Regions from separate parts of the Citrobacter sp. KH_055_1 genome, predicted to be linked through region 2. Evidence: predicted binding sites of a transcription regulator. Region 2 holds the regulator's gene; the other holds the start of a gene.
What was found. The regulator PhoB, encoded in region 2, activates phosphate uptake and scavenging genes when phosphate is short. The targets are predictions, from matches to a motif close to CTGTCATAAAACTGNCNNAT.
Positions count from the first base shown of each region.

Region 1: the regulator PhoB is predicted to act here: its motif matches at 9,235-9,254, upstream of kdgR (DNA-binding transcriptional regulator KdgR).

Region 1 covers NZ_CM174473.1:1,932,283-1,944,501, forward strand. Annotated here, with positions in the region: gene AC3ITF_RS08965 (PqiB family protein) at 1-1,944, opposite strand, end outside; gene yebS (membrane integrity lipid transport subunit YebS) at 1,913-3,196, opposite strand; gene AC3ITF_RS08975 (GAF domain-containing protein) at 3,325-3,822, shown strand; gene proQ (RNA chaperone ProQ) at 3,919-4,605, shown strand; gene prc (carboxy terminal-processing peptidase) at 4,625-6,673, shown strand; gene htpX (protease HtpX) at 6,866-7,747, shown strand; gene AC3ITF_RS08995 (MFS transporter) at 7,797-9,170, opposite strand; gene kdgR (DNA-binding transcriptional regulator KdgR) at 9,346-10,137, shown strand; gene AC3ITF_RS09005 (YobH family protein) at 10,251-10,490, opposite strand; gene mgrB (PhoP/PhoQ regulatory lipoprotein MgrB) at 10,654-10,797, shown strand; gene AC3ITF_RS09015 (YebO family protein) at 10,872-11,153, shown strand; gene AC3ITF_RS09020 (DUF2627 domain-containing protein) at 11,793-11,936, shown strand; gene cspE (transcription antiterminator/RNA stability regulator CspE) at 11,949-12,158, shown strand.
Region 2 covers NZ_CM174473.1:3,610,743-3,622,961, forward strand. Annotated here, with positions in the region: gene brnQ (branched-chain amino acid transporter carrier protein BrnQ) at 1-1,310, opposite strand, end outside; gene phoR (phosphate regulon sensor histidine kinase PhoR) at 1,723-3,018, opposite strand; gene phoB (phosphate response regulator transcription factor PhoB) at 3,069-3,758, opposite strand; gene sbcD (exonuclease subunit SbcD) at 3,951-5,153, shown strand; gene sbcC (exonuclease subunit SbcC) at 5,150-8,281, shown strand; gene araJ (MFS transporter AraJ) at 8,475-9,659, shown strand; gene mak (fructokinase) at 9,665-10,573, opposite strand; gene rdgC (recombination-associated protein RdgC) at 10,699-11,610, shown strand; gene ppnP (pyrimidine/purine nucleoside phosphorylase) at 11,664-11,948, opposite strand; gene AC3ITF_RS17155 (AroM family protein) at 12,020-12,219, opposite strand, start outside.

The DNA of each region.
Region 1 (12,219 bases), 1.7 Mb from region 2:
GGCGAGCTTACCGGCGTCAAAGGCGTGCAGGGTAATTTGGCCGCCTACCGCACGTGCGGCGGTTTCAGAAGCGTACAGAATCCGCTTGTCACCTTTACGTTGGCTGGCGCTGGCACCGCTCAGGTTGTCGAAGCTAATTGCCCCTTTTAGCGCGCGAGATAACGGAGAAGCCTGTACGGTCAGTCCGCTACCGTTAAGTTGAACTTTTGCGCCGCCTTCTGCCCAGAACACGCTGTTGTTGGTTAACAGGTTGCGGTATTCCGGTTTGATGTGCAGGTCGATATCAAACGCATCGGCGCGAGGGCGCACGCTAATCACTTCACCCACTTCGAATTTACGGTACAGCACCACTGAACCGGCCTGAACGTCAGGCAACGTTTCGGCGCGCAGGCTGAGCGTGGTGGTCGGCAGATCGCTCAGGCTGTTTTCAATCGCTTTCTCCAGGTTGGCATAAAGCGGATAGCTGGTTTTCATTTCACCTTTGGTGCCGGGTAAAATACGAATACCGCCGCTAATCCATTCGCTGGCACTGGCTCCTAAGAACTCCACGCCGTCAATGCCTACTTTGACGTCAACCCGACTGTTGACCACAAATTTGCTGTCACCTTGTACCAGGTCGCGATGCTGGGGTTCGATGGCAACAGTAAAGGAAACGCCTTTGCTGGACAGCGTACGTTCAATCACTTGTCCAACCTGGACACCATGCAGGATCAGCGGTTGACCCGCCTCAATGCCGTAGCTTTCCGGTGCAGTCAGGGTGAGCGTCATCACACCTGGATCATGCAATAAGGATTTTTCGCCGGGAACTACTACAAACTGACTGCGAGGTTCGCCCTCGCCGGGGACCAGTTCGAAGGTTTTACCGGTTAACAGCGAACTGAGGTTTGCATCGCTCAACGACAATTTGGGGCTGCGCAGTTCAATGCGCGTATTGTCCCGCAGCAACGAGACGACGCTCGGATCCACCGTCATTTCGCCGGTGACTTTGCCTCCTGGGATAAGTTCCAGTTTCGTCAGTTCGCCGACCTCCAGGCCCTGGTACATCAGCGATGTGGACCCTGCTTTTAGCCCATCACCGCTGGGTAATTCCAGCTTGACGATCACGCCGCGCTGGCTGTGGGCAAGATCTTGATACAGACCAAATGTATCGTCGGCAACAGCGGGCTGTGAATCTTCCGGTGAGTCAAAGGCGATGGCACCATTCACCAGTGCGGCCAGACTTTCCAGCTTAACCTTCGCCCCACTGAGGCTGATATCCGCATTGACCCCAGACACGTTCCAGAAACGGCTGCCTTTTTTGACCAGATTAGTAAATCGGCGCTCAATGAGCACATCGATGGTTACGCCCTGATTATTGGGGTTAATGGTGTAGTCATATACCCTGCCTACCGGTATTTTGCGGAAATATACCAGCGAGCCGCTGTTCAGGGAGCCGAGGTCAGGTGCATGCAGATGCAACATTAAATCGCCGTTATTCAGGCGATACTTGGGCTGCGTATCCAGGGCGACGAAATGATCTCTCGGCTCTCCGGTTCCGGGCATCATTCCGATATAGTTTCCGCCAACCAGTGCGTCGAGGCCGGAAACGCCTGCCAGCGAGGCTTTTGGCGTCACCAGCCAGAACTGCGTATCTTTACGCAGGGCATCTTTCATGCTGGCCTTGATGCTGACGCGAACTTCAATCTTACGCAGATTTTTGCTGAGACTGATATCCTGCACCGTGCCAACTTCGACACCCTGATAGCGAACAGGCGTCCGGCCCGGCACAATACCATCTGCAGACATAAAGTCGATGGTAACGGTGTTGCCGCGGTCTTCATAGCTTCCCCAGATCAGCCACCCGGCGATCATCAGGGCGATGAACGGTAGCAGCCAGAATGGAGAAATGCGGCGTTTTGTTTTAATCTGCGCTTCAGTCTGCGAAGCGGGCGTTTCCTGACTCATGTGCATCCCAAAGTAAGCGGCTGTCCAGCCATTCCACAGCAAGAATAGTCAAAATTACCGCTGCGCCGAAATAAAACGCAGCCGGTCCCATAGTAAAAGCCAGTATCTGGTCGCGATTAATCAGCGACATGGTTAAGGCAATAACAAACAGATCCAACATTGACCAGCGGCCAATCCACGTCACTATGCGCAGTAGCAGAATGCGCGTGCGTAAGCCCTGTTCACATTTAAAATGGATGCTAATCAATAGGGTAAGCATCACGATCACTTTGGTGAAAGGCACCAAAATACTGGCGATAAAGACGATTGCCGCGACACCAACATTGCTGCTTGCCAGCGACATAATGCCGGACAGGATCGTGTCTTCCTGCCGGGATCCGTTAACGTAAATAACCGAGATGGGCAGCAGATTAGCAGGCAGCAGCAGGACAATCGAGGCCAGCAGCGCGGCCCAGCACTTTTGTATGCTTTGATTCCTGCGCCAGCGCAACGGAATATGGCAACGCGGGCAGCGACTGCGGGTGTCCGGATAGCCTGTAAAATGGCAGCCGAGGCACACGCGAAGCTGTTCATCGGGGCGCCGTGCGGGTCTTTGCGGGTAAAAACGGTCCCACAACTGTTCCACGTTGAGGTGCGACAGCGTCAGAATACTGAGGATCACCAGCGCAAGAAAAGCATACAGTCCCACGCCCGGCAGCAGGAAAGCGTAGTCCTGCACTTTGATCGACGCGACGCCGATACCGACCAGGTAAATGTCGAGCATGACCCACTCTTTGAGCCTTTCCAGCATCAGCAGGACCGGGCGCAGGTTCATACCGAGAATGTTGCCTAACCACAGATAAGCAATGGACGAGACAAGTATTATCGGCGCGCCCATCACGCAAAAGAGCACGAAGGAGGCGGTGAGTGGATCACCCTGGCGGGTCATTTGCCAGATCCCCTGAACCACATTGGCGTCAATACGAATGCCTAATAAAAAGATGTGTAACAGCGGCTCTCCCCAGGCAAAAGGCATCAGCAGCAGCATGGTGAAGGCCATTGCCGCCAGCCGTGTTAATGACCAGTCGCGTCCGTCACGAATTTTTGCCTGACAGCGGGGACAGTATGCACTTTGGTGCGAACGCATTTTCGGCAAGCTAAATAGCATGTCGCATTCGGGGCAACGCTGGTAGTGCGCACGGGGTAGCGCCTCACCGACGGACCTGATCGCTATTTTTTTGGATGGCTTGATGCGTGGAGTATTTAGGGCCATGTATCGCGGATCAAAGTGTTAGAGTAATGTTATCTTAACCCATGACGGGAATGATCTTGAGCATTAACGCATTTAATGTTTATTTTAGTAGGCTGCAGTTTTAAGTAAGACAACTAAGTGATTACATAATGAACAAAATAGAGCTATACACGGATCTGAACCGTGATTTTCGCGCATTGATGGCAGGTGAAACCAGTTTTCTGGCAACGTTGGCAAATACCAGCGCCTTGTTGTACGAACGTCTTTCAGAAGTGAACTGGGCTGGTTTTTATCTGCTCGAAAACGACACGCTGGTGCTCGGTCCCTTCCAGGGAAAGATCGCCTGTGTGCGTATCCCTGTTGGGCGTGGCGTGTGTGGTACAGCGGTGGCGCAGAACCAGGTTCAGCGCATTGAAGACGTTCACGCCTTTGACGGGCATATTGCTTGCGATGCCGCCAGCAATGCTGAAATCGTCCTGCCAATCATGGTTGAAAATCAGATAATCGGCGTGCTGGATATTGATAGCACAGCGTTTGGCCGCTTTACTGAAGAGGATGAACAGGGGCTGCGTACGCTTGTGGCACAGCTTGAAACCGTGCTTGCAATGACGGATTACAAAAAATTCTTTGCGACCGTCGCAGGATAATCAACGGATAACGTAGCAATTACTGATGACGTCATTATAATGACGCCTGTTCATGCCTGCGCTTGTTGGCTACGTCCGTTGTAATCAGGAAATTTCATGGAAAATCAACCTAAGTTGAATAGCAGTAAAGAAGTTATCGCGTTTCTGGCCGAACGCTTCCCGCAATGTTTTAGTGCGGAAGGCGAAGCGCGCCCGCTGAAAATTGGCATTTTTCAGGATCTGGTAGAGCGTGTTGAGGGTGAAATGAACCTCAGCAAGACACAGCTTCGTTCTGCCTTACGTCTCTACACTTCAAGCTGGCGCTATCTGTATGGCGTTAAGCTGGGCGCAACGCGTGTCGATCTCGACGGCAACCCATGCGGTGAGCTGGATGAGCAACACGTCGAACATGCGCGCAAACAGCTTGAAGAGGCAAAAGCCCGCGTTCAGGCACAGCGTGCCGAGCAACAGGCGAAAAAACGCGAAGCGGCAGCTGCTGCGGGTGAAAAAGACGGCGCACCGCGTCGCGAGCGTAAGCCGCGTCCTGCTCCGCGTCGTAAAGAAGGTGCAGAGCGTAAACCTCGCGCTGAAAAACCGGCCGCTCAAGCACCGCGTGCTCCTCGCGAAGAACAGCATACCCCAGTGTCTGATATTTCAGTGCTGAAGGTAGGGCAGTCTTTAAAGGTGAAAGCAGGTAATAATGCGATGGATGCCACCGTATTAGAAATCACCAAAGATGGCGTCCGTGTACAGCTGAATTCGGGTATGTCTTTGATTGTACGCGCAGAACACTTGGTGTTCTGAAACGGAGGCCTGGCCTGGCATGAACACTTTTTTTAGGCTTACTGCGTTAGCTGGTCTGCTTGCATTAGCAGGCCAGGCACTCGCTGTGGAAGACATCACGCGTGCCGATCAACTCCCCATACTGAAGGAAGAAACGCAGCACGCGACGGTGAGCGAACGTGTCACATCGCGTTTTACGCGTTCTCATTATCGCCAGTTCGATCTGGATCAGGCGTTTTCGGCAAAAATTTTTGACCGCTATCTGAATCTGCTCGACTACAGCCATAACGTGCTGTTAGCGAGCGATATAGAGCAGTTTGCTAAAAAGAAAACCGTCATCGGTGATGAACTGCGCACGGGCAAGCTGGATGTCTTTTACGATCTCTACAATCTGGCGCAAAAGCGCCGGTTTGAACGTTACCAGTACGCGTTAAGCGTGCTGGCGCGTCCAATGGATTTCACCGGTAACGACACGTTTAACCTCGATCGCAGCAAGGCCCCATGGCCAAAAAGCGAAGCCGAGCTAAACGCATTGTGGGACGGTAAGGTTAAATTCGATGAACTTAGCCTGAAACTGACCGGTAAAACCGATGCTGAAATTCGTGAAACGCTGACCCGTCGTTACAAATTTGCTATTCGCCGTCTGGCGCAGACTAACAGTGAAGATGTGTTCTCACTGGCGATGACGGCGTTTGCGCGTGAAATCGATCCGCATACCAACTACCTGTCTCCGCGGAATACCGAACAGTTCAATACCGAAATGAGCCTGTCTCTGGAAGGTATTGGCGCGGTTCTGCAAATGGATGATGACTATACCGTTATTAATTCAATGGTAGCGGGTGGTCCGGCAGCCAAAAGCAAGGCGATAAGCGTAGGCGATCGTATTGTTGGCGTCGGCCAGGCTGGTAAAGGCGTCGTTGATGTGATTGGCTGGCGTCTCGATGACGTTGTCGCGCTGATCAAAGGACCAAAGGGTAGCAAGGTTCGCCTTGAAATCCTGCCTGCCGGTAAAGGCACCAAGACACGTACCGTTACGCTAACGCGTGAACGTATTCGTCTGGAAGACCGTGCTGTTAAAATGTCGGTCAAAACCGTTGGCAAAGAAAAAGTCGGTGTGCTCGATATTCCCGGTTTCTACGTTGGCTTGACGGATGACGTTAAAGTTCAGCTGCAGAAGCTGGAAAAACAGAATGTTAGCAGCGTGATCATCGATTTGCGCACTAACGGTGGTGGTGCACTGACCGAAGCCGTATCGCTTTCCGGTCTGTTTATTCCTTCTGGCCCTGTTGTTCAGGTTCGCGACAATAACGGTAAAGTGCGCGAAGACAGTGATACCGACGGCGTTGTTTACTATAAAGGCCCGCTGGTGGTGCTGGTTGACCGTTTCAGTGCTTCTGCTTCTGAGATTTTTGCCGCGGCAATGCAGGATTACGGCCGTGCGTTAATCGTCGGGGAACCGACCTTTGGTAAAGGCACCGTGCAGCAGTACCGTTCTCTGAACCGTATCTACGATCAGATGCTGCGTCCGGAATGGCCAGCGCTGGGTTCCGTTCAGTACACTATCCAGAAATTCTACCGTGTTAACGGTGGCAGCACGCAACGTAAGGGCGTGACGCCGGATATCATCATGCCGACAGGCAATGAAGAAACTGAAACCGGTGAGAAGTTCGAAGATAACGCCTTACCGTGGGATAGCGTTGATGCTGCAACCTATGCGAAGTCAGATAATTTAACGCCGTTTGGTCCTGAATTACTGAAAGAACATAATGCGCGTATCGTTAAAGATCCTGAGTTCCAGTACATCATGAAGGATATTGCTCGTTTCAATGCCCTGAAAGATAAGCGCAACATAGCGTCTCTGAATTACGCTCAGCGTGAGAAAGAGAATAACGAAGATGATGCCCTGCGTCTGGCGCGTATCAACGATCGCTTGAAGCGTGAAGGTAAACCGCCGCTGAAGAAACTGGACGATCTGCCGAAGGATTACCAGGAGCCGGATCCGTATCTCGATGAGACGGTGAAAATCGCGCTCGACCTGGCGCGTCTTGAAAAAGACAAGCCAGCGGAACAGTCTGCGACCAAACAGTAATATCCAACAGGCACAAGAAATTGTGCCTGTTTTTTTAACAAGCGTATGAAGTCGTCAGTCTGATACGGTAAAATGTAAAGTTGTGTCTTTCTACTGACTTAGCACGTATGCATGCTTGAAAATAGCCGTAAGACCCATACGATATGGGTAATCGCATAGTGCGTTTTGTTAAACTGAGGTTAAAAGAAAATTATGATGCGAATCGCGCTCTTCCTGCTGACGAACCTGGCTGTGATGGTCGTTTTCGGGCTGGTATTGAGCCTGACAGGGATTCAGTCAAGCAGCGTTCAAGGCTTGTTGATTATGGCTCTGCTGTTTGGTTTTGGTGGTTCCTTTATTTCGCTGCTGATGTCCAAATGGATGGCGTTAAAGTCCGTTGGTGGGGAAGTAATTGAACAGCCCCGTAATGAAAGAGAACGCTGGCTGATGAATACTGTAGCAACTCAGGCTCGTCAGGCTGGGATCGCTATGCCGCAGGTGGCTATTTACCATGCGCCAGATATTAACGCGTTTGCGACCGGCGCTCGCCGGGATGCGTCGCTGGTGGCTGTCAGCACCGGCTTGTTGCAAAACATGAGTCCCGATGAAGCCGAAGCCGTTATCGCACATGAAATTAGCCACATTGCCAATGGCGATATGGTTACCATGACGCTGATCCAGGGCGTGGTGAACACCTTTGTTATCTTTATCTCACGTATTCTGGCGCAACTCGCCGCCGGCTTTATGGGCGGAAACCGTGAAGAAGGTGAGGGTAGCAACGGCAACCCGCTAATCTATTTCGCGGTAGCGACGGTGCTGGAGCTGGTGTTTGGTATTCTGGCGAGCATTATTACCATGTGGTTCTCACGTCATCGTGAATTCCATGCGGATGCAGGCTCTGCCAAACTGGTGGGTCGTGAGAAAATGATTGCTGCGCTGCAGCGGCTGAAAACCAGCTATGAGCCGCAGGAAGCAACCAGCATGATGGCCTTCTGCATCAACGGTAAATCTAAGTCGCTGAGTGAGCTGTTTATGACTCACCCGCCGCTGGATAAGCGTATTGAAGCGCTGCGCAGTGGGGAATACCTGAAATAACCCGCAGCAGGTTAAATAATGAAGAAGCGCGTCGTTAGACGCGCTTTTTTTACGCCTGAATCCGAGGTTGGGTGATCCGCAGTCCGCTGACAATAGCGGCAAGCGTCGCCAGAATGCCAGCCGCCAGCAGAGACATGTGGGTACCGCTGTCGCCAAACTGATTCAACATCAACGCCACTAACGCGGCACCGGTGCTTTGACCCAGTAAACGCGCCGTTCCCAGCATCCCGCTTGCGCCACCGCTGCGTTCACGCGGCGCGGAAGTGATGATGGTATGGTTGTTTGGTGACTGGAACAGACCAAAGCCAGCACCGCACAGAATCATCGGCCAGATAATATTGAAGTCCGACGGGGCGGAGGGCAGCAACACCAGAGAAAATAACCCGCACGCCATCACTACCATGCCTAATGCCCCTAAAAGCCCGGCGTGGACGCGCTCAATCAGGTAACCCGCCAGCGGTGCCATAACCATGGTGGCCAGCGGCCATGGAGTCAACAACAGACCTGTTTCAACTTCACTACGACCCAACACGGTTTGTAAAAAGAAGGGGAGAGAGACCATGGCCAACATTTGCGCGCAGAATGAACAGATCGAGGTGCCGATGGAGAGCGAAAAAAGCGGTATGCGTAGTAGATCAACCGGTAACAGCGGTACCGGTAGTGACAGCTGTCGACGGACAAAGAAATATCCCACCACGATCAGTCCCGCCAGTTCAGCCCCGATTAGCGTGAGTGACTGTCCCTGGGCAAACCCACTGAGTGCAGTTATCAGCAAACCGAACGTTAACGCATTCATCACCGCGCTGGGTAAATCAAAACGGGGTTTATTGCTGCGTGCAGCGTTTGCGGGCAAAAAGCGCATAGCCAGCAGTAGAGCAATAATCCCAAGCGGTACGTTAATCAAAAACAACCATTTCCATGAGGCAATAGAGAGGATCGCCGCGGCAATAGTCGGACCTGCAGCAGACGAGACCGCCACGATGAATGAATTAATACCCATTCCGCGCCCCAGTTGGCGTTGAGGGTAAATAAGCCGGATCAGCGCCGTATTCACGCTCATTAATGCGGCTCCACCAAACCCTTGTGCCACGCGCGCCAGCGTGAGCATCTGCAGGGAATCTGATAATGCGCAGAAGAGAGATGCGAGCAGAAAAACGACCAGTCCGCATTTATAAATACGTCGGTAGCCAAACATGTCGCCCAAAAAAGAAAATGAGAGTAGTGAAACCACTATCGCAATTTGATAGGCATTAACGACCCAAATTGAACTGGCGGGGGAGGCCTGAAGATCGGCGGCAATCGTCGGCAGGGCAACATTGGCAATTGCACCATCCAGTACGGCCATCGAAATACCCATAATAATGGTTAATATTGCGCCATATCGTTGGGGCAGCGGCAGGCCATCGGCCTGAAATTTATCCATAGGAAGTCAATATTGTCGGAAATTATGATGAGAATAATAATTTTAGCATTGATATTCAGGTGTTATGTCGCAGATTTGTAACTAAGTGGGCAAAGATGGATTGCGAGCATCGGTACGTGAAATTATAATAAAAACCGGTTCTGATTTTTATAAAACACTCGTAATGAGGTGATAAATGGCTATCGCAGATCTGGATAAACAACCCGATTCTGTTTCTTCCGTGCTGAAGGTTTTTGGCATTCTGCAGGCGCTGGGTGAAGAGCGCGAAATTGGTATAACCGAATTGTCGCAACGCGTCATGATGTCTAAAAGCACCGTTTATCGCTTTTTACAGACCATGAAAACGCTGGGTTATGTGGCACAGGAAGGTGAGTCTGAGAAATACTCTCTGACCCTGAAACTGTTTGAACTGGGCGCTCGTGCGTTGCAAAACGTCGATCTGATCCGTAGCGCTGATATTCAGATGCGTGAACTGTCGCGTTTAACTAAAGAGACGGTCCACCTCGGTGCGCTGGACGAAGACAGCATTGTCTACATCCATAAAATCGACTCGATGTACAATTTACGCATGTATTCTCGCGTTGGACGTCGTAACCCGTTATACAGCACGGCGATCGGTAAAGTACTGCTGGCATGGCGTGACCGTGACGAAGTAAAACAGATTCTTGAAGGCGTGGAATACAAACGCAGCACCGACCGTACGATCACCAGCACTGATGAGTTGCTGCTGCTGCTGGATAAAGTGCGTGAGCAAGGCTACGGTGAAGACAACGAAGAGCAGGAAGAAGGACTGCGCTGCATCGGCGTTCCGGTCTTTGATCGTTTCGGTGTGGTCATCGCAGGTTTGAGTATTTCATTCCCGACTCTGCGTTTTTCTGAAGAGCGTTTACACGAATATGTCGAAATGCTGCACACGGCTGCGCGAAAAATTTCAGAACAAATGGGTTATAACGATTATCCATTCTGATTTGATTTATACGCAATAGGTCAAAAGCCCCAGGTATTTTGTACCGGGGCTTTTTAAATGAGCAAAATTAATACAAGCTGACACCAATAACAGGTAATTTTCTTGCTTCAATATTAACCGTTATCGACAATGACGGTGCTTTTCCTTAACAGGGGACAGTCCGACAAGCCGATGATACCGCTGCTGGTATGTACGTACTGTGCGGTGCTGGTGCCCCGTGCCGTCAGGTACTTGCATTGCAGACCCAGTCCTGCTGCGTTCTCCTTACTCCCTATCAGCACGCCATAGCCACTCAGTAATAAACCAATCCAAACCAGAGCCAGCAATACAATTGCGCGAATAATCAGACGCATTACAACCTCTTATCTTTTCTCGTTATTATAAAATTAGCTTGTACACTGAATGAAACAAGTGAATCATTCCTAAAAATATTTATGCCGCTAAGGTTAACGTTGGGTTTAGGTAACGCATGATAATTTAGTCGCATAAGATGTGGATTCGGAGAGTGGAGTTGGAGTGAAAAAAATTCGGTGGGTGGTGCTGATCATTGTCGTACTGGTATGCATACTGATGTGGGCGCAGGTGTTCAACATCATGTGCGATCAGGACGTACAATTTTTCAACGGAATTTGTGCCATCAATAAATTTATTCCCTGGTAAGCGCATTTTAGCAACAGTTGATTACCTTCTTGTGCGGCAGTGGTAAACTACGCTGTCTACATTGAGGTGGTAAAATGAACGAAGTTTTGAACTCTGGCGCGCTAAGTTTTGCGTCTTTAGTGGTATCGGTGGTGGTTCTGGTTATCGGGCTTGTGCTGTGGTTCTTCATCAATCGGGCAAGCTCACGAACTAATGAGCAGATCGAGTTACTTGAAGCGTTGTTAGATCAACAAAAACGACAGAACGCATTGCTTCGTCGTCTTTGTGAAGCTAACGAACCTGAAAAAGCCGCAGAACCTGCAGTGAAAAACCAGGATGAAGATGAAAGTATCATTCGCCTGGTAGCAGAACGTTAGTCAACTGAAAGACAGGGTGGGCGTCTGATGACGCTGTTCTCAGATATTCCATCCTGTCGTTAACCCTGTCATATCATTTTCTTCTGCGACCTCCACGCGGTTCGCGCGGTGAACTGTCGATAACGTTCTTCCATCAATTCATGTTGGCCGATTAATTCTGTGCCTGTACGTGGTGTTAAATATAATTACCCATACGTTAATAATATGATTATGCCATTTTTGTGATAGTGATCGTTTTTATTATCAGCGAAACGTTTCTCTTACTTTTTTTGTGCTTTGTCATCATTCTTTCATTATTTTTCTGCAAAACCAGAAGACGGATCTCATTTTTACCGTTGTGACAAATTATGCATTACTAAGCATAAAAAATGATATTCAGCACACGGTGCATCAGTGAGTCTGGAACAACCTCACAAGGTGAGCTATGGTAGACATGTCGCGGCTGCTGCGTATGCCAGCCGGGGCAGGGCGGGAGCGGTGAGAATATATCCAGACTCGGTCTGGCGCATAACTGTGCAGTTGTCGTGAGATGAACTTCGGGATTTGTGCGACCGATCGAGACACGTTTAAAAATGGCTTGCCATTATTATCGTTGTATGTGATAACACGTTTTGGGTTAAACGAGGTACAGTTCTGTTTATGTGTGGCATTTTCAGTAAAGAAGTCCTGAGTAAACACGTTGACGTTGAATACCGCTTCTCTGCCGAACCTTATATTAGTGCCTCAAGCAGTAATGTCTCAGTTTTATCTATGTTATGCCTGCGGGCGAAGAAAATACTCTAAGGAATTTTGCAAATGGCAAAGATTAAAGGTCAAGTTAAGTGGTTCAACGAGTCTAAAGGTTTTGGTTTCATTACTCCTGCTGATGGCAGCAAAGATGTGTTCGTACACTTCTCTGCAATCCAGGGTAACGGCTTCAAAACTCTGGCTGAAGGCCAGAACGTTGAGTTCGAAATTCAGGACGGCCAGAAAGGTCCGGCTGCTGTTAACGTAACAGCTATCTGATCGAAACCACTGATTTGAAGCGCTCAGGCGCAGCAATTTCAGATATAAAGCCTCGCATTTG
Region 2 (12,219 bases):
CTGGAGGTCACTTGTCGACCTGCTGCGCGGTCCCAAATTACGGCCAGGACCACCATCACGACTGTTGGCATCAACCACGCCAGACCTTGCTCTGCCAGCGGTAAACGCTGGGTCCAGGCCGGTAACACGTCGCCAATTGCAGAAGCTTTAATGCCATCAAGGATACCAAAAATCAGGCTGATAAACATCGCAGGTGCAATGACGCGGGAAGAATTATGCCACCATGAGCGGGTAAAGCTTAATACAACCAGTGCGATACAGGGCGGATAAATAGCCGTCAGGACCGGAATCGAGATCTGAATCAGGTGGCTCAAGCCGAGGTTTGACACCACCATCGAGAAGCCGCCAAGGATAAACACCAGCGTACGGTAAGACAGTGGAATGTACTGCGCAAAGAACTCAGCACACGCACAAGTCAGGCCAACCGCCGTCACCAGGCAAGCGATGAAAATCAACGCGGCCAGCAGCAGGCTACCTGCACCGCCGAAGGTGTGCTGAACATACGCATGCAGAATTGCCGCGCCGTTAGCAGACTGATCGACCAGAATCGCGCTGTCTGAACCCAGACGGAACAAGGCGAGGTACAGCAGCGTTAAGCCGACACCAGCCATCAAACCTGCCCAGACGGTATAACGTGTCAGTAGACGTGCTTCAGTAACGCCACGCGAACGCGCGGCGTTCACGATAACAATACCAAAGACCATCGCCCCCAGCGTATCCATCGTCAGATAGCCGTTCACGAAGCCGTTGGAAAACGCCGCAGTTTGATAGGCTTCCATGGCATTGCTGATCGGACCGGCAGGCCAGATAATCGCAGCAACAGACAGCACAACCAGCGCCAGAATTTTCAGCGGCGCGAGGAAATTCCCCACGGTATCCAGCAGTTTGCCCGGATAGAGCGACACCAGGATGACAATCGCGAAATAGACCACGCTGTAGATAAACAGCGGCAGCGCGGAGTCACCGGTCAGCGGGGCAATCCCCACTTCAAAGGAGACCGTTGCGGTACGCGGCGTTGCAAATAACGGCCCAACGGCCAGATAACAGACGGTAGCCAGTACTAAACCGGCCACTTTGCCGATCGGAGTGCTGAGGCTGTCTACACCACCGCCGACTTTCGCCAGCGCCACAACGGTGAGCACCGGCAGGCCAACAGCGGTAATCAGAAAGCCAAAAGCCGCAGTCCAGACGTGTTCGCCGGCCTGCAAACCAACCATTGGGGGGAAAATAATGTTACCTGCACCTACAAACAGTGCAAATGTCATAAATCCCAGTGCGATGATATCGCGCGATTTTAACTGATGGGTCATAAAGTCTTACAGCCTGTGGATGTGAATGTGGTGTTGTAAAGGTTAAATTTTTGCCCTTCCCTTTTGGGACGATACAGCGGCATTTTTAATCAATTCCAGCGGGAAATTCTCCCAGCCGGGCGCGGCGAAGAATAGTTTTTCGATTTACCGCGTAAATGCAGTCGGTATGACAGCACATGGTGCGCAATTTAAACGCTTATAACGTTTTAAAGCAAGGTGGGATCTAAAAACCAGAACAATATAGCGATATGAAAAATCCAGTTAGAACAAAACACCATTTCCGGGAAAAAGGTATGGGTAATAATGCGAACAAAAAACAATCAGACGTCGTAAAATTCAGGATGACTGTATTGACCCGCGTAAAAAAGCCAGCTTTCGCTGGCTTTTGGAAAGATAATCTTACGGATACGCCTCAATCGTTACTTTTGGCAAGTAAACGTTCCGCTAGCACAAAGCTAAACCGCGTCCCTTTGCCCGGCGTACTCTCGATATTCAATCGGCTGTCGTGATGATTTAAAGCATGCTTCACAATAGCCAGCCCCAGCCCGCTACCGCCCGTTTGCCGCGATCGCGCTTTATCCACGCGGTAGAAACGCTCGGTCAAACGAGGAATGTGCTCAGGCGCAATTCCAGGCCCATTATCTTCGACGCTGAACTCGGCTCCCGCCGTCGCCCGCTGCCAGCGCACGGTGATGTGTGTTCCCGCCGGCGTATGGTTCACCGCGTTATAGATAAGATTCGAGATTGCGCTACGCAGTTGCTCCTCGTTACCCATCACGCTCAGGCGATTATCCACGTCGAAGGTAAACGTGTGTTTATTCTGGCTCAGCGTTTGTGCTTCGTGCTCAGCCACGCGCAGTATCATCGGCACATCTACTTTTTCATTCTGCGGCAGTGTCGGTGCGGCTTCTATTTTCGATAGCGTCAGCAACTGTTTCACCAGCCCTTCCATACGCTGCGTTTGCTCACGCATGGTATCCAGCGCTTTCTCTCGCGTTGCCCCTTCCAGGGGATGCTCCTGCATCATCTCCAGATAACCTTGCAGCACCGTCAGCGGCGTACGCAACTCGTGGCTGGCGTTGGCAAAGAAATTACGCCGCGCGCCTTCCAGTTGGTGCATCTGCGTGACATCGCGCGCCACCATCAGCAACTGCTTGTCGGTATACGGCATCACCCTAATTTCCAGATGCCGCCCGGTATTAAGTACCAAATTAATTGGCCGACTAAAGTCGCGCGTTTTCAGGTATGAGGTAAATTCCGGGTAGCGAAGCAGGTTAAGAATATTTTGCCCACTATCGTCCGGCCAACGCAGTCCCAGAACCTGCTGTGCCAGGCCGTTACACCAGAAAATCCCACCCTCTTCGGTGGTCAGTACCACCGCATCAGGCAGCGATTCAGCCCCGCTGCGAAAACGTTTAATCAGATTACCCAGTTCGCGGCGGCGTTTTTTGTTACGCAGTTGCATTTGATGCAGGCCGTAAAGCAGCGGTTCCCAACTGCCCCGCCCCGGCGGAGGCGTCATACTCCTGTCGACCCACAGCCACCAGGACAAACGCAGTAAATTCCAGAAATGCCAGATAAGCAGACCCGTTACCGATGCCAGTAAAAACCACGGCAGATAACCGAAAAAAGCACTAAGGATAAAAGCCGGAATGCAGCAAAGTATCAGCTCCAGTACCAGCCTTTTCCATGACAATCGTTCCAGCAAACGTCGCACTCCCTATACAACTTGATCTAATGGGCTATTTTCCGTGCCGGTCAGAAGCGGGTTGAAAAACGGTATCCCGTTCCGCGTACCGTCTGCACCATGCGATCGTGGCCGCTGTGCTCCAGCGCCTTACGCAAGCGGCGGATATGCACGTCAACCGTCCGGTCTTCTACGTACACGTTGGTGCCCCAGACATGATTAAGTAGTTGTTCGCGGCTGTAGACGCGCTCAGGATGAGTCATAAAGAAATGCAGCAGTTTGAACTCAGTTGGCCCCATATCCAGCGGTTCTTCGCCGGTCATTACACGATGCGAGGTGGGATCAAGGCTCAGCCCCTGCATCTCAATAACTTCTTCAACCGCCATTGGTGAAATACGACGCAGTACGGCTTTAATGCGCGCCACCAGTTCCTTCGGCGAAAACGGCTTGGTGATATAGTCATCCGCACCGGTTTCCAGCCCACGTACGCGATCTTCTTCATCACCTCTTGCCGTCAGCATCATCACCGGGATGTCCCGCGTCATCGCTTCACGTTTGAGGTGTTTAATGAACTGTAACCCCGAGCCACCGGGAAGCATCCAGTCAAGCAGGATAAGATCCGGCCAGGGTTCATTGAGTTGATTCACCGCACTGTCATAGTCTTCGGCTTCTACAGGTTGGAACCCGTTTTGCTCGAGCACGAAGCAGACCATTTCACGAATTGGAGCTTCATCTTCTACGACCAGAATACGTCTCGCCATGATTTGCCCTGTTTTAATTTAATCGTTCATACCCTCTATACGCCGCCATTATGCGTCAGATTTATGACAGATTTATGAAAAAGATAGTCCAGGCTTAACCAATGTTGTTGAATTATGACAGCCCGGAAACAAGATATTCACGCCATTGCAAGGGTATAATCCCCCTCATTGCTTTTTCGTCATGGAACTCGTATGCGCATCCTTCATACCTCAGACTGGCATCTGGGCCAAAACTTCTACAGCAAGAGCCGCGCCGCCGAGCATCAGGCCTTTCTTGACTGGCTGCTGGAGACCGCACAATCCCATCAGGTGGATGCCATTATTGTGGCAGGCGATATTTTTGATACCGGCTCACCGCCGAGCTATGCCCGCGAGATTTACAACCGCTTTGTCGTCAATTTGCAGCAAACAGGCTGCCACCTGGTGGTGCTGGCAGGCAACCATGACTCGGTCGCCACGCTTAATGAATCACGCGATATTTTGGCGTTTCTGAACACCACGGTGGTCGCCAGCGCAGGCCATGGACCGCAAATACTGAAACGCCGCGACGGCACGCCAGGCGCCGTGCTGTGCCCGATTCCCTTTTTACGCCCACGCGACATCATCACCAGCCAGGCGGGACTCACCGGCAGCGAAAAACAACAGCATTTGCTGGGGGCAATTACCGACTATTACCAGCAGCAGTACCTGGACGCCTGTGAACTGCGCGGTGAACGCAACCTGCCGATCATTGCAACCGGGCACCTGACGACCGTCGGTGCCAGCAAAAGTGACGCGGTACGTGACATTTATATTGGCACACTGGATGCCTTTCCGGCGCAGAATTTCCCGCCAGCAGATTACATCGCGTTGGGACATATTCACCGGGCGCAGGTCATCGGCGGAACAGAACATATTCGCTACTGTGGCTCGCCGATTGCCCTCAGTTTTGACGAATGTGGCAAAAACAAAGGCGTGCATCTGGTGAGCTTCGAAGACGGCAAGCTACATACCGTCGACAATCTCACCGTACCGGTCACGCAGCCGCTGGCAGTATTGAAAGGCGATTTAGCCGCCATTACCGCCCAGCTTGAGCAATGGCGCGATGTAGAGCTGCAAACGCCCGTCTGGTTAGATATTGAAATCACCACCGACGATTACCTGCACGACATGCAGCGCAAAATTCAGGCGTTGACGGAAGACCTGCCGGTAGAGGTTCTGCTGGTGCGCCGCAGTCGGGAGCAGCGCGAGCGTATTATGGCCAATGAGCGGCGTGAAACGCTGAGCGAACTGAGCGTGACGGAAGTCTTTGACCGCCGTCTGGCGCTGGAGGAACTGGAAGCGCCGAGGCGGGAACGTCTTAATCAGCTGTTTAATGACACGTTACAGACGCTTGCCGGGGAGGCTGACGCATGAAAATTCTTAGCCTGCGCCTGAAAAACCTCAACTCCCTGAAAGGGGAATGGAAAGTCGATTTTACGGCAGAGCCTTTTGCCAGCAACGGTCTGTTTGCCATCACCGGGCCTACAGGGGCCGGAAAAACCACCCTGCTTGATGCGATTTGTCTCGCGCTGTACCACGAGACACCGCGCCTGAATACCGTATCACAGTCGCAAAACGACCTGATGACCCGCGACACCGCCGAGTGTCTGGCAGAGGTCGAGTTCGAAGTTAAAGGCGAAGCCTACCGCGCGTTCTGGAGCCAGAATCGGGCGCGTAATCAGCCTGACGGCAATCTGCAGGTCCCGCGCGTGGAACTTGCCCGCTGCGCCGACGGAAAAATCCTCGCCGATAAAATCAAAGATAAACTGGACATGACCGCCACGCTCACCGGGCTGGATTACGGACGGTTTACGCGTTCGATGCTGCTGTCGCAGGGGCAATTTGCCGCCTTCCTTAACGCCAAACCCAAGGAGCGCGCTGAGCTGCTGGAAGAGCTGACCGGCACCGAAATCTACGGACAAATTTCGGCAATGGTGTTTGAAAAACACAAAGCGGCGCGCAATACGCTCGAAATATGCGAAGCGCAGGCGGCGGGTGTCGTACTGTTAAGCGAAGAGCAGCAACAGCAGTTGCAGCAAAGTTTGCAGGTACTTACTGACGAAGAAAAAATTTTGCTGGCGCAGCAGCAACATCAGCAGAAAGATTTTCAATGGGTTACGCGCAGCGAAGAACTGGTTCGTGAACAGCAGCGCGTGGCTAGCTTAGCGCAGCAGGCCCAACAGGCGCTTGCGGACGCCGCGCCTGAGCTGGCAAGACTCCAGCTCGCTCAGCCTGCCAACCAGCTTCGTCCACTGTGGGATCGCCAGCAGGAGCAGACTGCACGCCTGGCGCAAACAAAGCAGCGGATCATTGAAGTAAATACTCGCTTACACGCTAAAACCTCGCTGCGCGCGCGCATCCGCAACGGTGCACTGCGCAGCCACGAGCAACTTCAGACCGAACTTACCGCACTGGCGCAGTGGTTGGCGGAGCATGATCGATTCCGCTTATGGGGCCAGGAGATTGCGGGCTGGCGCGCTCTTTTTTCTCAGCGTAGTCGCGATAAGCATCAGCTTACGGCGCTCGCTGCCCGTATCGCTGAGTTACGCCAGAAACTGGCGGCGTTGCCGGAAAATGCCCTGACGCTCACCGCGGATGAGGTTGCGGTCGCGATGGAACAGCAAGCGCAATCACGGGCTTTCCGTCAGCGTCTGACCTCACTTCATGCTCGCTATCAGCCGTTGCAAAAACGTCTGCGTCAGAACGGTGAAAGCGTGCAAAAAGCGCAGGCGCAGCAGGCCGCGCTCAATGAAACGCTCGCGCTACGCCGACAGCAATATAAAGAAAAAAATCAGCACTACCTGGACGTTGAAACGCTCTGCAAACAGGAAGAAAAAATCAAAAGTCTGGAGGCAGAGCGCGCGCTTTTGCAGGCCGGACAGCCCTGCCCGTTATGCGGCTCTACTGCACATCCTGCGGTCTCGGAGTATCAGGCGCTGGAACTGAGTGCAAACCAGCGGCGTCGCGACCAGTTAGCCAAAGAAGTCACAGCACTGAAAGAGGAAGGTCTGCTGGTTCTGGGGCAGGTCAATGCCCTGACACAGCAAATCCAGCGTGAGACAGAAGAGATACAGACGCTCTCTCAGGAAGAGCAAGCACTCACTAAAGAGTGGCAGGACGTTTGCACCGCTCTGAATATTACGCTGAATATTCAGGAGGATATTACCGGCTGGATGGGCGAACAGGAGCACTACGAGCGCCAGCTTTATCTGCTCAGCCAGCGCCTGACGCTGGAAAACCAGTTACACGATCAGCAACAACAGGAACGCCAGTATCAACAACAGCTGGCGACGACGCATCAGGGGCTGGAAAGCGCCTTGTCCGCGCTGTCACTGACTGCACCGGAAGACGGCACAGAGGCAGCCTGGTTAAGCGCCCGCGAAACCGAATTCGCGCAGTGGCAGGAGAAACAGACGCAGCATGGCGTGATTCAGGAACGCATTCACGCCCTGAAGCCGCTGCTCGACACGCTTCCGGCAACGGACACCGCAGAAGCCGAAACGGTTATCCCTGAAAACTGGCGCGAAATTCACGACGACTGCGTGTCGCTGCAAAGCCAGCTTGCCGCACAGCAACAGCAGGAAACGCTGGAAAGCGAACGTTTGCAACAGTCGCAGGCGCAATTTACCGCCGCCCTGGCGGCCAGTTGCTTTGCCGATCAAGAGGCGTTCCTCTCCGCGCTGCTGGATGACGATACCGTCCGCCGCCTTGAGCAGTTAAAACAGACGCTGGAAAATCAATCGCAGCAGGCAACGGCGCTGTCCGGGCAAGCCAGCCAACAACTGCAGACGCATCAGGCGCTGCGCCCGGAGGGGCTGGACGCCGACGCACAAACCCTGCAAGCCCGGCTGCAACAACTGGCGCAACAACTTCGAGAGAACACCACCCAACAGGGGGAGTTACGCCAGCAGCTTAAGCAGGACAGCGATAACCGCCAGCGTCAGCAGGCATTAATGCAGCAGATTAAAGAGGCGGCCAGCCAGGTCGAAGACTGGGGCTATCTGAATGCGCTAATTGGCTCGAAAGAAGGGGATAAATTCCGCAAGTTTGCCCAAGGTCTGACGCTGGATAACCTGGTGTGGTTGGCTAATAATCAACTGACCCGCCTGCACGGTCGCTATCTGCTACAGCGAAAAGCCAGCGAAGCGCTGGAGCTGGAAGTGGTTGATACCTGGCAAGCCGACGCCGTTCGCGATACCCGCACGCTGTCCGGCGGTGAAAGCTTCCTGGTAAGTCTGGCCCTGGCCCTGGCACTGTCCGATCTGGTCAGCCACAAAACGCGCATTGACTCCCTGTTCCTTGATGAAGGTTTTGGCACGCTGGACAGCGAAACGCTGGATACCGCGTTGGACGCGCTGGATGCGCTAAATGCCACCGGCAAAACCATTGGCGTTATAAGCCACGTCGAGGCCATGAAAGAGCGCATTCCGGTGCAAATCAAGGTGAAGAAAATCAACGGACTGGGTTATAGCAAACTCGACAAGATGTTTGCGGTGGAGTAGTCGGCAGACGGGTGCGGCTTCACAGGCCGGATAAGCGTTAGCGCCATCCGGCACAATATGTAGCATAATATTGCATACTCAGAGACGGATATGAAATGGCATTTCATTTCACTTATCCGCAAGCTATGCTCTTATTGGCGGCGAACGTTCGCCGCTGTGGCGCACATCAGCGCTGATATTGCTGGCAGGTCGTATGAAAAAAGTGATTTTCTCTTTAGCCCTCGGGACGTTTGGGCTGGGCATGGCCGAGTTTGGCATCATGGGTGTGTTAACCGAGCTGGCGCGAGATGTAGGAATTTCCATTCCTGCGGCGGGCCACATGATTTCGTTTTACGCCTTCGGCGTGGTGCTGGGTGCACCGATTATTGCGATCTTTTCCAACCGCTTTTCGCTGAAACATATTCTGCTGTTTCTGGTCACGTTGTGTGTAATAGGTAACGCCATCTTCACCCTCTCCTCATCCTATTTTATGCTGGCGGTCGGCAGGCTGGTTTCCGGTTTTCCGCACGGTGCATTCTTTGGCGTCGGGGCCATAATTCTGACTAAACTCGCACGCCCGGGGAAAGTCACCGCCGCCGTCGCTGGCATGGTCAGTGGGATGACCGTCGCCAACCTGATTGGCATTCCCGTCGGTACCTGGCTGAGTCAGGCATTTAGCTGGCGCTACACCTTTTTGCTGATCGCCGTGTTTAACATTGCAGTCATTGCGTCGATTGCCTTCTGGGTGCCCAACATCAGTGACGAAGCAAAAGGCAAACTGCGAGAGCAATTTCACTTTCTGAAAAGCCCGGCACCGTGGCTTATTTTCTCCGCTACGATGTTTGGCAACGCCGGCGTGTTCGCCTGGTTTAGCTATGTGAAGCCATACATGATGTATATCTCCGGTTTTTCTGAAGCGCTGATGACCTTCATCATGATGCTGGCTGGATTAGGCATGGTGCTGGGCAATCTGCTGAGTGGGCGGATTTCGGGCCGCTATACGCCGCTGCGCATTGCGGTGGTGACCGACTTCGTGATTGTGCTGGCCCTGGTGATGCTGTTTTTCGTCGGCGATATGAAAGCCGCGTCGCTGACCTTCGCCTTTATTTGCTGCGCGGGTCTGTTTGCGCTGTCGGCCCCGCTACAAATTTTGCTGCTGCAAAATGCGAAAGGCGGCGAACTGCTGGGTGCCGCCGGTGGGCAAATGGCCTTTAACCTCGGTAGCGCGGTTGGCGCATACTGCGGCGGCATGATGCTGACGCTGGGTTTTGCCTACAACTACGTAACCCTCCCAGCGGCCCTGCTGTCGTTTTCCGCCATGTCATCGCTGCTGCTGTATGGGCGTCTGAACCGCCCTACGGGCATAAATTGTATGCCGGATAAGCGCCATCCGGCATAGCAAAATTACCCCTGCGGCCACAGCCAGGCCGCACCGCGAACCCCACTGGAATCACCGTGCAACGCCTTGCGTAAAGGCGTTGCACACTCACCGCCAAAGACGAACTGTTTAATCAATGACGGAACGGTCTGATACAACCTGTCGACATTGCTCATCCCGCCCCCCAGTACGATGACGTCCGGGTCAAGGATGTTCACCACATGAGCCAACGATTTTGCCAGGCGCAATTCATAGCGGCGTAACGCCTGTTCCGCCAGCGCATCACCTTCGCTCACCAGCCGAATAATATCGCTACCTTTCAGTTTATTACCGCTCAGGCGATGATAATCCGTGGCGAACCCGGTCCCGGAGATGAAGGTTTCAATACAACCTTGCTTCCCGCAGTAACACGGTACTTCCTGCCGATAGCGCAGTTCATCTTCGTCCATCCACGGCAGCGGATTATGCCCCCACTCACCCGCAGTACCGTTGCCGCCGATATGTGCCCGACCATTGAACGCCACCCCGGAGCCGCAGCCGGTACCGATAATCACCGCGAACACCGTTTGCGCGCCCGCCGCAGCGCCGTCTACCGCTTCAGAGACCGCCAGGCAGTTAGCATCGTTAGCCAGACGGACCTCCCGGTTCAGACGCACGCTTAAGTCTTTGTCAAAAGGCTGCCCATTGAGCCAGGTTGAGTTGGCATTCTTCACCACCCCCGTGTAAGGGGAAATCGATCCGGGGATCCCCATACCAACGGTTCCGGTCTGTCCGGTGGCTTTTTCCGCCATATCCACCAGTGCGGCAATAGTTTCTATGGTTTGCCGGTAGTCATCACGCGGCGTGGGCAGGCGATGGCGGAAAAGTTGCTCCCCCGCATCACTCAGCGCGATAACTTCTGTTTTGGTACCACCTAAATCGATTCCTATACGCACACGCTGGTCCTCATTTTTTGGGAATATCAACAGAGTAGAGGCGAGCATGGTGTTAGGCAATGCACGCCCGCCGACAATTCGTTATTATGCCCGCTGAATTTAACGACAAGGCCGTGGAAATTATCATGCTGTGGTTCAAAAATTTAATGGTTTACCGTCTTAGCCGCGATGTTTCTTTGCGCGCCGAAGAGATGGAAAAACAGCTTGCCTCAATGACGTTTACCCCTTGTGGTAGCCAGGATATGGCAAAAATGGGCTGGGTTCCGCCGATGGGATCGCACAGCGACGCATTGACGCATTCTAACAATGGCCAAATTATTATCTGCGCCCGCAAAGAAGAAAAAATTCTGCCGTCGCCGGTGATCAAGCAGGCGCTGGAAACCAAAATCTTCAAGCTGGAAGCTGAGCAGGGTCGCAAACTCAAGAAGACCGAGAAAGACTCGCTGAAAGATGAAGTGTTGCACTCCTTGCTGCCGCGTGCCTTTAGCCGCTTTAGCCAGACAATGATGTGGATAGACACCGTTAATGATTTGATCATCGTCGACTGTGCGAGCGCCAAGAAAGCGGAAGATACGCTGGCACTGCTGCGTAAAAGCCTGGGCTCACTGCCGGTAGTCCCGCTGACCCTGGAAAACCCGATAGAGCTCACGCTCACCGAATGGGTCCGTTCCGGGACGACTGCGCAAGGATTCCAGTTGCTGGATGAAGCCGAACTGAAAGCCATGCTGGAAGACGGTGGTGTGATCCGGGCGAAGAAACAGGACCTGGTGAGTGATGAGATCGCCGTGCACATTGAAGCCGGAAAAGTCGTCACTAAGCTGGCTCTCGACTGGCAGCAGCGCATTCAGTTTTTGATGTGTGACGATGGCTCGATTAAGCGTCTGAAGTTCTGCGATGAGCTGCGCGACCAGAACGAAGATATCGACAGAGAAGATTACGGTCAGCGTTTTGATGCCGATTTCATCCTGATGACCGGTGAACTGGCAGCGTTGATTAAAAGCCTGGTGGAAGGATTAGGCGGCGAAGCGCAGCGCTAAGCGCACCCGTCTTGCCGGATAACGCCACAAGCGGCTTATCCGGCATATTACGCTTACAGGTAACGGCAAAGATAGGACGTCGGCTCTGCGACCTGCAGATGAAATTCACTGTGCCCAGGCACGTTAAACGTCTCCCCGGCAGCATACACTTTCCACTCAGTTTCGCCCGGCAGCAATACATTCAATGCCCCGCTCACCACCGTCATCTCTTCAGGTGCCGCCGTGCCAAAGGTGTACTCGCCTTCCACCATCACACCCACGCTGGCGCGGCCAGTACTGCTGCTGGTAAAACCAATCGATTTTACTTTGCCGGAAAAGTATTCATTACTTTGAAGCATACCACTGGCCCTATCTCGTTATTAAGTTAACAACCAATATAGGGGCCTGACGTTCCCTCTGTCACGCAAAATTACGCCAGAAGTTCCGAAGCCAGACGGGCTATCAGCACATTCGACAACAGTACCGGAACGTCGAGTGATTTTTGCAGTACATCACGATGACGCTGATTAAACCCCAGGCAGTCGAGCATAATCACGTCGGCACCTTGTTCAAGAAGTTGCTTTCCAGCATCAATCAGTTGTTGTTCAGTGCCATCAATGGGATTGGCCA